Regions from separate parts of the Streptomyces sp. NPDC051172 genome, predicted to be linked through region 2. Evidence: riboswitches for the same ligand, from Rfam matches in the RefSeq annotation. Region 2 holds a riboswitch; the other holds the start of a gene.
What was found. Region 2 has a riboswitch for cyclic di-AMP ahead of AB0N07_RS41710 (M23 family metallopeptidase). Riboswitches for the same ligand answer to the same signal wherever they lie in the genome.
Positions count from the first base shown of each region.

Region 1: another riboswitch for cyclic di-AMP. It lies ahead of AB0N07_RS38490 (transglycosylase family protein); the one in region 2 lies ahead of AB0N07_RS41710 (M23 family metallopeptidase).

Region 1 covers NZ_JBFBBE010000099.1:15,604-20,442, reverse strand. The annotation lists gene AB0N07_RS38500 (cytochrome P450) at 1-1,167, opposite strand, end outside; gene AB0N07_RS38495 (transglycosylase family protein) at 1,386-2,378, shown strand; cyclic di-AMP (ydaO/yuaA leader) riboswitch at 2,574-2,742, shown strand; gene AB0N07_RS38490 (transglycosylase family protein) at 2,747-3,436, shown strand; gene eno (phosphopyruvate hydratase) at 3,673-4,839, shown strand, end outside.
Region 2 covers NZ_JBFBBE010000121.1:4,659-9,497, forward strand. The annotation lists gene AB0N07_RS41695 (alginate lyase family protein) at 1-1,044, shown strand, start outside; tRNA gene AB0N07_RS41700 (tRNA-Met) at 1,144-1,217, shown strand; gene AB0N07_RS41705 (PP2C family protein-serine/threonine phosphatase) at 1,325-2,407, shown strand; cyclic di-AMP (ydaO/yuaA leader) riboswitch at 2,572-2,729, shown strand; gene AB0N07_RS41710 (M23 family metallopeptidase) at 2,741-3,754, shown strand; gene AB0N07_RS41715 (aldo/keto reductase) at 3,863-4,813, shown strand; gene AB0N07_RS41720 (PrsW family intramembrane metalloprotease) at 4,826-4,839, opposite strand, start outside.

The DNA of each region.
Region 1 (4,839 bases), on a different contig from region 2:
GGCGGGATCGGCGGCGAGCTCCAGATCGGGCAGCCGGCGCAGCAGCGTCTCCAGGGCGGTGCGGCCTTCGAGACGGGCCAGGGGGGCGCCGAGACAGTAGTGGATGCCGTGGCCGTATCCGAGGTGCTGGTTGTCCCGGCGGGAGAGATCGAGCGTGTCGGGCTGAGAGAAGCGTGCCGGGTCGCGGTCGGCCGCCGCCAGGACGACCAGGACGGGGTCGCCGGTGGCGATGCGCTGCCCGCCGATGGTCAGCGGCTCGGTGGCGAAGCGCCAGGTGGCCAGTTCCACCGGGCCGTCGTAGCGGAGCAGCTCCTCTATACCGGTGTCGAGCAGTGCGCCCTCACCGCGTCCGATCGACTCCTGGAGCCGCTGCCGCTGCCCGGGATTGCGCAAGAGCGCATAGGTCCCGTTGCCGATCAGGTTGATGGTGGTCTCGAAGCCGGCGAAGAGAAGCACGAAGCACATCGCGGCGGCCTCGTTCTCCGTGAGGTGCTCGCCGTGGTCGGAGGCGCGGATGAGGCCCGAGATCAGGTCCTCGCCGAGGTCACCCCGCTTGCGGTGGATGAGTTCGGCGAGATAGCCGCGGATCTTCTTCACGGAGCGGGCGACACCGCCGCGCGGCCCGCCGCCGTGGCGGATCATCATCCCCGCCCAGTCGCGGAAGTCGTCCTGGTCCTCGCGCGGCACGCCGAGCAGATCGCAGATCGCGTAGATGGGGAGGGGGAAGGCGAAGTCGTGGATCAGATCGGCCTCGCCGTGCGGCGCGAACCGGTCGATGAGGTCGTCCGTCAACTCCTGCACCCGCGGCGCGAATTCGGCCACCCGGCGCGGGGTGAACGCCTTGGAGACGAGGCGGCGCAGCCGGGTGTGGTCCGGCGGGTCGATATTGAGCAGATGCGTCATGAGATTGGCGCTGCGCTCACCCGGAATACCGGTCCTGCTCTTGCCCTGCGCGTCCTCGGCGTGATGCTCGGGGTTCTTCGAGAGCCGCCCGTCCGCGAGCGCCTGACGTGCGTCGGCGTAGCGGGTCACCAGCCATGCCTCGACCCCGCTGGGAAGTTTCGTCCAGTGGACGGGGGAGTGCTCGCGCAGCCAGGCGTAGGCCGGATACGGGTCGCCGGCGAATTCCCAGGTGAAGAGTTCGGGAGTGGTGTTCGGGACGTTCACGGGACGACCGTATCGGGAGCCCGCAGGTGGATGCGCCGCCGCAGCGAACGGGCCGAAGACGATGAGCGTTCAAGTCTGTGATCTTCACGTGATCTACGCGGCATTAACTTGTGACAAGTGATCGGCAGCCGCTACCTTCACGGACCAGCGCGGCGGTATCGAACGCCTGTCGGTGTCATGCGCCGCGCGGTTATCGCTGTCTCGTGAAAGGCCTCCGCATGCTCTCCGGGAACGGTCGACACCGTCGCCCCCGTCAGGCTCCGGCTCTCCTCGTCGCCGCCGGAGTGACCGGCTCCGCCATCGCGATCCCGCTCTTCGCCGCGGGCGGCGCCAGCGCCGCCGACGGCACCACGTGGGACAAGGTCGCCCAGTGCGAGACCGGCGGCTCCTGGAGCGAGAACAGCGGCAACGGGTTCTACGGCGGGCTCAAGTTGACCCAGGAGAACTGGGAGAAGTACGGCGGCCTCGACTACGCCCCCCGGGCCGACCTCGCCAGCCGCAACCAGCAGATAGCCGTCGCCGAGAAGCTCCTGGACGACCAGGGGGTCGGCGCCTTCCATACCTGCGGACTGACCTCCGGGCTCACCAAGGACTCGGGTTCGGCCGCCGTCGACACCGGTGTGCTGGTCGGCGGTTCCGGTTCGTCCGATTCATCCGGGGCATCCGACTCGACCGGTCTGTCCAACTCCTCGGGCGGCGCCTCCGATGGGTCCTCTTCGTCGGATTCGTCCTCCGGCTCGCCCTCCAGTGCCTCGCCTTCGTCCTCTGTGAGCGCGACGGACAACTCCACCGAATCCGGCACATCTGCCTCGCCGTCCACCTCTCCGTCCAAGAAAGCCGCGGGCAACTCACAGGGCTCCGACCGCTCGTCGACAGACAGGACGAAGGGGGATGACTTGGACAATCCCGAGCCTCCGGCGTCCACTTGGACCCTCGTCGACACCGGTACGACCGGCACCGGCCGCCACCGTGGCGCCAGCGCCGACGAGGCGGCAGACAAGACCGTCGGCAAGACCGTCGACAAGACCAAGGCCGACGGCGGCACGGGTGGCGCGTACACCGTCCACGCCGGCGACACCCTCGCCTCCATCGCCGACTCCCTTGGCCTGGACGGCGGGTGGCGAGCGCTCTACGCCGAGAACAAGAAGGCCATCGGCACCGACCCGAACCACATCTTCGCCGGTCAGACCCTGAAACTCGGTGCCGAATAGGGCGAAAAGCAAAGGGAGTTCACGTCATACTTCGCCACTGAATGTCCGGTTTGGTGAAAGTGTGGGATGAGTCTCAGAAGCCCTGATCGTCTTTGAAATTCGACGGATCGCGTGTCTACCGTCGTCACCGCTCGTCAACACGAGCCCCGGCTGCCGCAACGCCGAATCCTGCCAGCGGCCGTACGGGAACAGTCGTCGCGTAATGCGCCGTAGGCAGGAGCGGGGGACCCAAGGTAGGTGCCTGCCCGGGCAGTTGACGGGCGGCTAGGGGTGTAGCCGTGTCTCGTGAGAGCGAGAGCACGACCGGGCAACTCAACCGGCCCGAACCCGACAGCTCACCTCGCAGGCGTCGGTGAGGGGATCGAACCATGCTGTTTTCCGGTAAGGGCAAGCACCGTCGTCCGTCCAAGGCCACCCGGGCCGCCGCGCTGGCCGGCGTCACCGGTGTCGCCATCGCCGCTCCGCTGATGGCGGCCGGCAACGCCTCCGCCGCCACCGCCTCCGAGTGGGACACGGTCGCCCAGTGCGAGTCCGGCGGCAACTGGGCCATCAACACCGGGAACGGCTACTACGGCGGCCTGCAGTTCTCCGCCTCCACCTGGGCCGCGTACGGCGGCACCGCCTACGCCCCGCAGGCCAACCAGGCCTCCAAGGCGCAGCAGATAGCCGTGGCCGAGAAGGTCCTCGCCGCGCAGGGCAAGGGCGCCTGGCCGGTCTGCGGCACGGGCCTGTCCGGTGCCGCCTACAACGGCAGCGCCCCCGCCACGAACACCACCCGCTCCACGGACTCGCAGGCCGCCTCCCGCTCCGCCGAGCGCCCGGCCGCGAAGACCGAGAGCACGAAGACCCAGAAGAGCACGAAGACCGTCACCACCCCGACCGGCAAGAAGGTCAAGAAGGGCGACGGCGAGTACAAGGTCGTCAAGGGCGACACCCTCAGCTCGATCGCCGAGAAGCACGGCGTCAAGGGCGGCTGGCAGAAGCTGTTCAAGCTGAACAAGGACATCGTCCAGGACGCCAACCTGATCTACCCCGGCCAGCAGCTGCACCTGAAGTGACACAGGGCTGACGGTCACCCCCCGCCCCCAGGGGGCTCCCCGCTCCGGTGCGTGTTCCCCCGTACGCACCGGAGCGGGGTTCTTTTTGCTCCCCCTCTTTGTTCCGTTCGGAAACAATTTACTCTCGGTTCTGCCCAAGAGGTGGTCGGCAACGTGGCCGATCGGCCTCAGGCGGTTAGGCTCATCCCGCAGAGCCACCGCGCTACTGCCGTAGCCGTGTCACATCCAAGAAGGAGATGCTCGTGCCGTCCATCGACGTCGTCGTAGCCCGGGAAATCCTGGACTCCCGAGGCAACCCCACGGTCGAGGTCGAGGTCGGCCTCGACGACGGCAGCACGGGTCGTGCCGCCGTCCCGTCCGGCGCCTCCACGGGCGCCTTCGAGGCCATCGAGCTCCGCGACGGTGACCCCAACCGCTACCAGGGCAAGGGTGTCGAGAAGGCCGTCCTCGCCGTCATCGAGCAGATCGGCCCGGAGCTGGTCGGCTACGACGCCACCGAGCAGCGCCTGATCGACCAGGCCATGTTCGACCTGGACGCCACCGACAACAAGGGCTCCCTCGGCGCCAACGCCATCCTCGGTGTCTCCCTCGCCGTCGCCCACGCCGCCTCCGAGGCCAGCGACCTGCCGCTCTTCCGCTACCTGGGCGGCCCGAACGCGCACCTGCTGCCGGTGCCGATGATGAACATCCTGAACGGCGGCTCGCACGCCGACTCCAACGTGGACATCCAGGAGTTCATGATCGCCCCCATCGGCGCGGAGTCCTTCTCCGAGGCCCTGCGCTGGGGCGCCGAGGTCTACCACACCCTCAAGAAGGTGCTGAAGACCAAGGGCCTGTCCACCGGCCTCGGCGACGAGGGCGGCTTCGCCCCGAACCTGGAGTCCAACCGCGCCGCGCTCGACCTCATCATCGAGGCCATCAAGCAGGCCGGCTACGTCCCCGGCCAGCAGATCGCGCTCGCGCTCGACGTCGCCGCGTCCGAGTTCTACAAGGACGGCAAGTACGAGTTCGAGGGCAAGTCCCGCTCGGCCGCCGAGATGACCGAGTACTACGAGGAGCTCGTGGCGGCCTACCCGCTCGTCTCCATCGAGGACCCGCTGTTCGAGGACGACTGGGCCGGCTGGAAGGTCATCACCGACAAGCTGGGCGACAAGGTCCAGATCGTCGGCGACGACCTGTTCGTCACCAACCCGGAGCGCCTGGCCCGCGGCATCGAGGAGGGCACCGCCAACGCCCTGCTCGTCAAGGTGAACCAGATCGGCTCGCTCACCGAGACCCTGGACGCCGTCGAGATGGCCCAGCGCAACGGCTTCAAGTGCATGATGTCCCACCGCTCCGGCGAGACCGAGGACGTCACCATCGCCGACCTCGCCGTCGCGGTGAACTGCGGCCAGATCAAGACC
Region 2 (4,839 bases):
CGCAAGAACGTCATCGCGGGCAAGCAGCCCTGGCTGCAGGCGTTCCTCGACATGCGGGACAGCAAGTACGGGTCGTACAAGTACACGGCCCAGCCGGTCGCGGTCGTCAACTGCCCCTGGGGCGGCAAGGGCGCGAAGGGCTGTCTGGAGGAGCGGCAGGACGCCATCGCCGCCTACACCCAGGCGCTCCTCTACAGCGTCACCGGTCAGCACGAGCACGCCGTGAAGGCCCGGGAGATCATGGACGCCTGGTCGGCGCAGCTGAAGCGGCACACGGCGCAGGACGCCCGGCTGCAGTCCTCCTGGGCCGGGTCGACCTGGGCGCGGGCCGCGGAGATCATCCGGTACGCACCGGGCGCCGGCTGGCCCGCCGACCGAGTACGGCGGTTCACGGCCATGCTGCGCACCGCCTACCTCCCCGAGGTCACCAGGGACCTTCCCGACTACAACGGCAACTGGGACCTCGCGATGACCGACGCCGCCATCGGGATCGCCGTCTTCACCGACGACCACAAGACCTTCGACACCGCCGTAAAACGCTTCCGCGGCCTGGTGCCCGACTACTTCTATCTGCGCAAGGACGGCAAGATCCCGCTCACCCCGGCCGGCTCCGACGCCAACACCGTGCAGAAGCTGGAGACGTACTGGTTCAAGGAGACGAAGTTCGAGGACGGCATCGCGCAGGAGACCTGCCGCAACTTCAAGCACGTCGGCTACTCCCTCGCCGCCACCGCGCACATCGCCGAGACCGCCTGGCACCAGGGCGTCGACCTGTACGGCGACGTCAAGGACCGGCTGAAGGCGGCCCTCGACTTCCACGCCCGCTACGAGATGGGGGCCAAGCCCCCGCGGTGGCTGTGCGGCGGCAGGGTCGTCGGCAACATGGGCCCCGACCTGGAGGTCGCCCTCAACCACCTGGAGAACCGGCTCGGCACCCCCGTCCCGGCCGCCCACAAGCTGGTCGAGCAGAGCCGCCCGGCGGGCACCGACGACCTCTTCGTCTCCTGGGAGACGCTCACCCACGCGGACAACCCCGCCGCCTGACGGCCATCCTGCGAACCCCCGAGAACGCAGGCGAACGGGGGCGGACACAAACCCTGGCGCAGACAGCCCCGCGGATGGCGTATGCTGGTTACACAACGACGCGGGGTGGAGCAGCTCGGTAGCTCGCTGGGCTCATAACCCAGAGGTCGCAGGTTCAAATCCTGTCCCCGCTACTCAAGGCTCAGGGCCGGAGTCCAGTGACTGGACTCCGGCCCTGAGTGTTTCCCCCGGTCGGGTCATCCGGCTCGCCCCGCACCGCCGTACCGGGAAACCTGGAGAGGTGGAGCAGGAGGGGCCGATCTCATACGCGCGCACCTTCGTGCGGCTGCTCCCGGCGCTGTTGATCGTCGGCGGGACCTTCTACGACTACCTCACCCCGTCGCGGTTCACGGCGGGCCCTCTCTTCACCGCCGCACCCCTGGTCGCCGCCCCGCTCTACTCGCGCCGCGGCACGGTCCTCACCGGCATCGCGACCGTCCTCGTCGTCACCGCGATCCACGCCCAGATGGGCATCCTCCTCCAGGTCGAGGCGATCACCGAGCTGGCCACCGTCGCGACGGTCTCCGTCCTGGCCGTCCTCATCAACCTCCTCGTCGGCCGCGGTCGCGAGGAGCTCGCCTCGCAGCGCGAGATCGCCGAGGCCACCCAGCGCGCCGTGCTGCCCGAACCCGCCGAGCGGGTCGGAGGGTTCGCAGTCGCGGCACGGTACGAGGCCGCGCAGGCGGACGCATCCATCGGCGGCGACCTGTACGCCGTGCAGGACAGCCCGTACGGCGTACGGCTGGTCGTGGGCGACGTACGGGGAAAGGGGATGGGCGCGGTGGCCGCCGTGGCCGTCGTCATCGGGGCGTTCCGGGAGGCCGCCGAACAGGAGGCCACCCTGGAGGCGGTCGCACAGCGGCTGGACCGGGCGCTGGCCCGCGAGGCGGCGCGGCGCGGGGGCATCGAGTTGTTCGAGGGGTTCGCCACCGCCGTGCTCGCCGAACTCCCGCACGGCGAGGGCGTCGTCCGCATCCTCACCCGAGGCCACCCGCCTCCGCTGCTGCTGTGCCCCGACGGCACCGTGCACACCCTGCACGCCCGCGAGCCCGCCCTGCCGCTCGGCATGGGCGACTTCGGGAGCCGGCCCGACCGCGCGGAGGAGATCGCGTTCCGCGGCGGGGCCACGCTGCTGCTGTACACCGACGGGCTGTCCGAGGCACGGGACGAGCACGGGCGGTTCTTCGAACCCGCGGACCGGCTCGCCGGCCGGGTCTTCCACGAGCCCGCCGCGCTGCTCGCCACCCTCGCACGGGAGGTGCGCAGATACGCCGGTGAGGCCATGGCGGACGACATGGCACTGCTCGCCGTAAGACGGCCCTGAGATTCCTGAGGCGCGGTCAACTCGCCCGTTTTTCGCCGTTCATGCGCCGTACGTTCAGGTCAGAAAGGTTAATGATCAAGCGGAACACCTTGGAAACGACACCCCGGGTCTATTAACGTTCGATAACGCAGCGCGGTCGTCCCAGCCGTCACAAGAGGCGGCTCCGTGCGCACGCGCCGAATCCCGCAAGGGAACCGGGGAACCACCACCCTGGGGTGAATCGCGCCGACACCGCCGTGGCAGCACGGCAGGTATACGCGCGTAGGAGACCTTCCTGCTCCGAACCCGTCAGCTAACCCGGTAGGCGAGAAGGAAGGAAAGGAGCACGCCCACGTGGCGTCCAACCCGCCTGCCCCGCCAGCCCCGTTCGTGCCGAGCACCGAACCCTTCGGCTTCGCCGGCCGACGCACCGACGAGGGTCCGTGGGAGGAGTGGAATCCCACCGAGGACTCCCTCGCCCCGGTCCGCGGCCGGCACCGCGTCGCCAAGCAGCGCGGCGGGGGACTCGCCCGCAGCTCCACGGTCCTCGGTGTCGGTGTCATAGCCGCCGTCGGCGCGGGCGGTATGGCCAGCGCCAACACCGGCAAGCCGCCGGTGTCGATCTCCATGCCCGATCTCGCCTCCGTGGCCCATGTGTTCGGTGGCTCCGAGGCCCCCAAGGGCTCCGCGACCGCGCTCAGCGACGTCGCCACCACCTCCGAGGGCACCGCGCGGGGCGCCGGTGAGGCGCTGCGCGACCGGATCATGGCGCAGGCCGAGTCGCAGCAGGTCCAGATCGACGGCAAGAGCCAGGCGGCCACCGAGGCGGCCCTCGCGAAGCAGATCGACGACGCCGCCGCCAAGGCCGAGAAGGAGGCCGCGACCAAGGCCGCCGCGGCGAAGGAGAAGGCGGAGGCGGCGGCCAAGAAGGCCGCCGAGGCCGTGAAGCTCGCCGAGCTGGCCAAGCAGTTCCAGCTGCCGGTCGTGTCGTACACGATCACCGGCACCTTCGGTCAGGCCGGTTCCATGTGGTCCTCCGGCTACCACACGGGCCTCGACTTCGCCGCCCCCACGGGCACGCTCATCAAGGCCATCCACTCCGGCACCATCACGCAGGCCGGCTGGGCGGGCGCGTACGGCTACCGCACGATCCTCACCCTCGACGACGGTACGGAGCTCTGGTTCTGCCACCAGTCGTCGATCAGCGTCAGCGTCGGCCAGAAGGTCGGCACGGGTGACGTCATCGGCCGCATCGGCGCCACCGGCAACGTGACCGGCCCGCACCTGCACCTGGAGGTCCACCCCGACGGCCAGGCCACGGGCATCGACCCGCTGCCGTGGCTGCGCAGCAAGGGCCTCAACCCCTGACATCCGTGCGTTCTCCGTCCGCCCCCGGAGTGCCGTAGTCCGCTTGTTTACGGGATCTTTGCGCCCGCCGCGGAAGACCGGCCACCGGGGCGGGCGTTGACGTAAGGCATGACTTCTCCTTCTCTGCGCAAGCTCGGCTCCTCCGGCCTGGAGGTCTTCCCGCTCTCCCTGGGCGGCAACGTCTTCGGCTGGACCGCCGACGAGGCCACCTCCTTCGCCGTGCTCGACGCCTATGCGGCCGCCGGCGGCAACTTCGTCGACACCGCCGACTCCTACTCGGCCTGGGTCGACGGCAACCACGGCGGCGAGTCAGAGACGATCATCGGCAAGTGGGTCAGGGCGCGCGGCAACCGCGACGACGTGGTCATCGCGACCAAGGTCAGCCAGCACCCCGACTTCCAGGGCCTGTCCGCCGCCAACATCAAGGCCGCCGCAGAGGCCTCCCTGCGCCGCCTCGACACCGACTACATCGACCTCTACTACACCCACTTCGACAAGCCCGAGGTGCCGGTCGAGGAGATCATCGGCGCGCTCGACGAGCTGGTGAAGGCGGGCAAGGTCCGGCACATCGCCGCGTCCAACATCTCCGCCGACCGGCTCCGCGCGTCCCTGGAGTTCTCCGACCGCGAGGGCCTGGCCAAGTACGTGGCCCTGCAGCCCCACTACAACCTGGTCTCCCGCGGCACGTACGAGGGCGAGCTGCAGGACCTGGCCGCGCACTACGGCCTGGCCGCCGTCCCGTACTACGCCCTCGCCGCCGGCTTCCTCACCGGCAAGTACCGGCCCGGCACGACCGTCGACAGCCCGCGCGCGGGCGGCGCCGCCAAGCACCTGGAGTCCGAGCGGGGGCAGCGCGTGCTGACCGCCCTCGACGAGATCGCCCAGGCCCATGACGCCCCGGTCGCCACGGTCGCTCTGGCCTGGCTCGCCGCCCAGCCGACGGTCGCCGCCCCGATCGCCTCCGCGCGGACGGTCGAGCAGCTCCCGGCGCTGCTCGCGGTGGCCGAGCTGACGCTCACCGAGGCCGAGGTCGCCCGCCTGACGGAGGCGTCGGCCTGACCCCCTCGGGTCCTACGACCGGTACG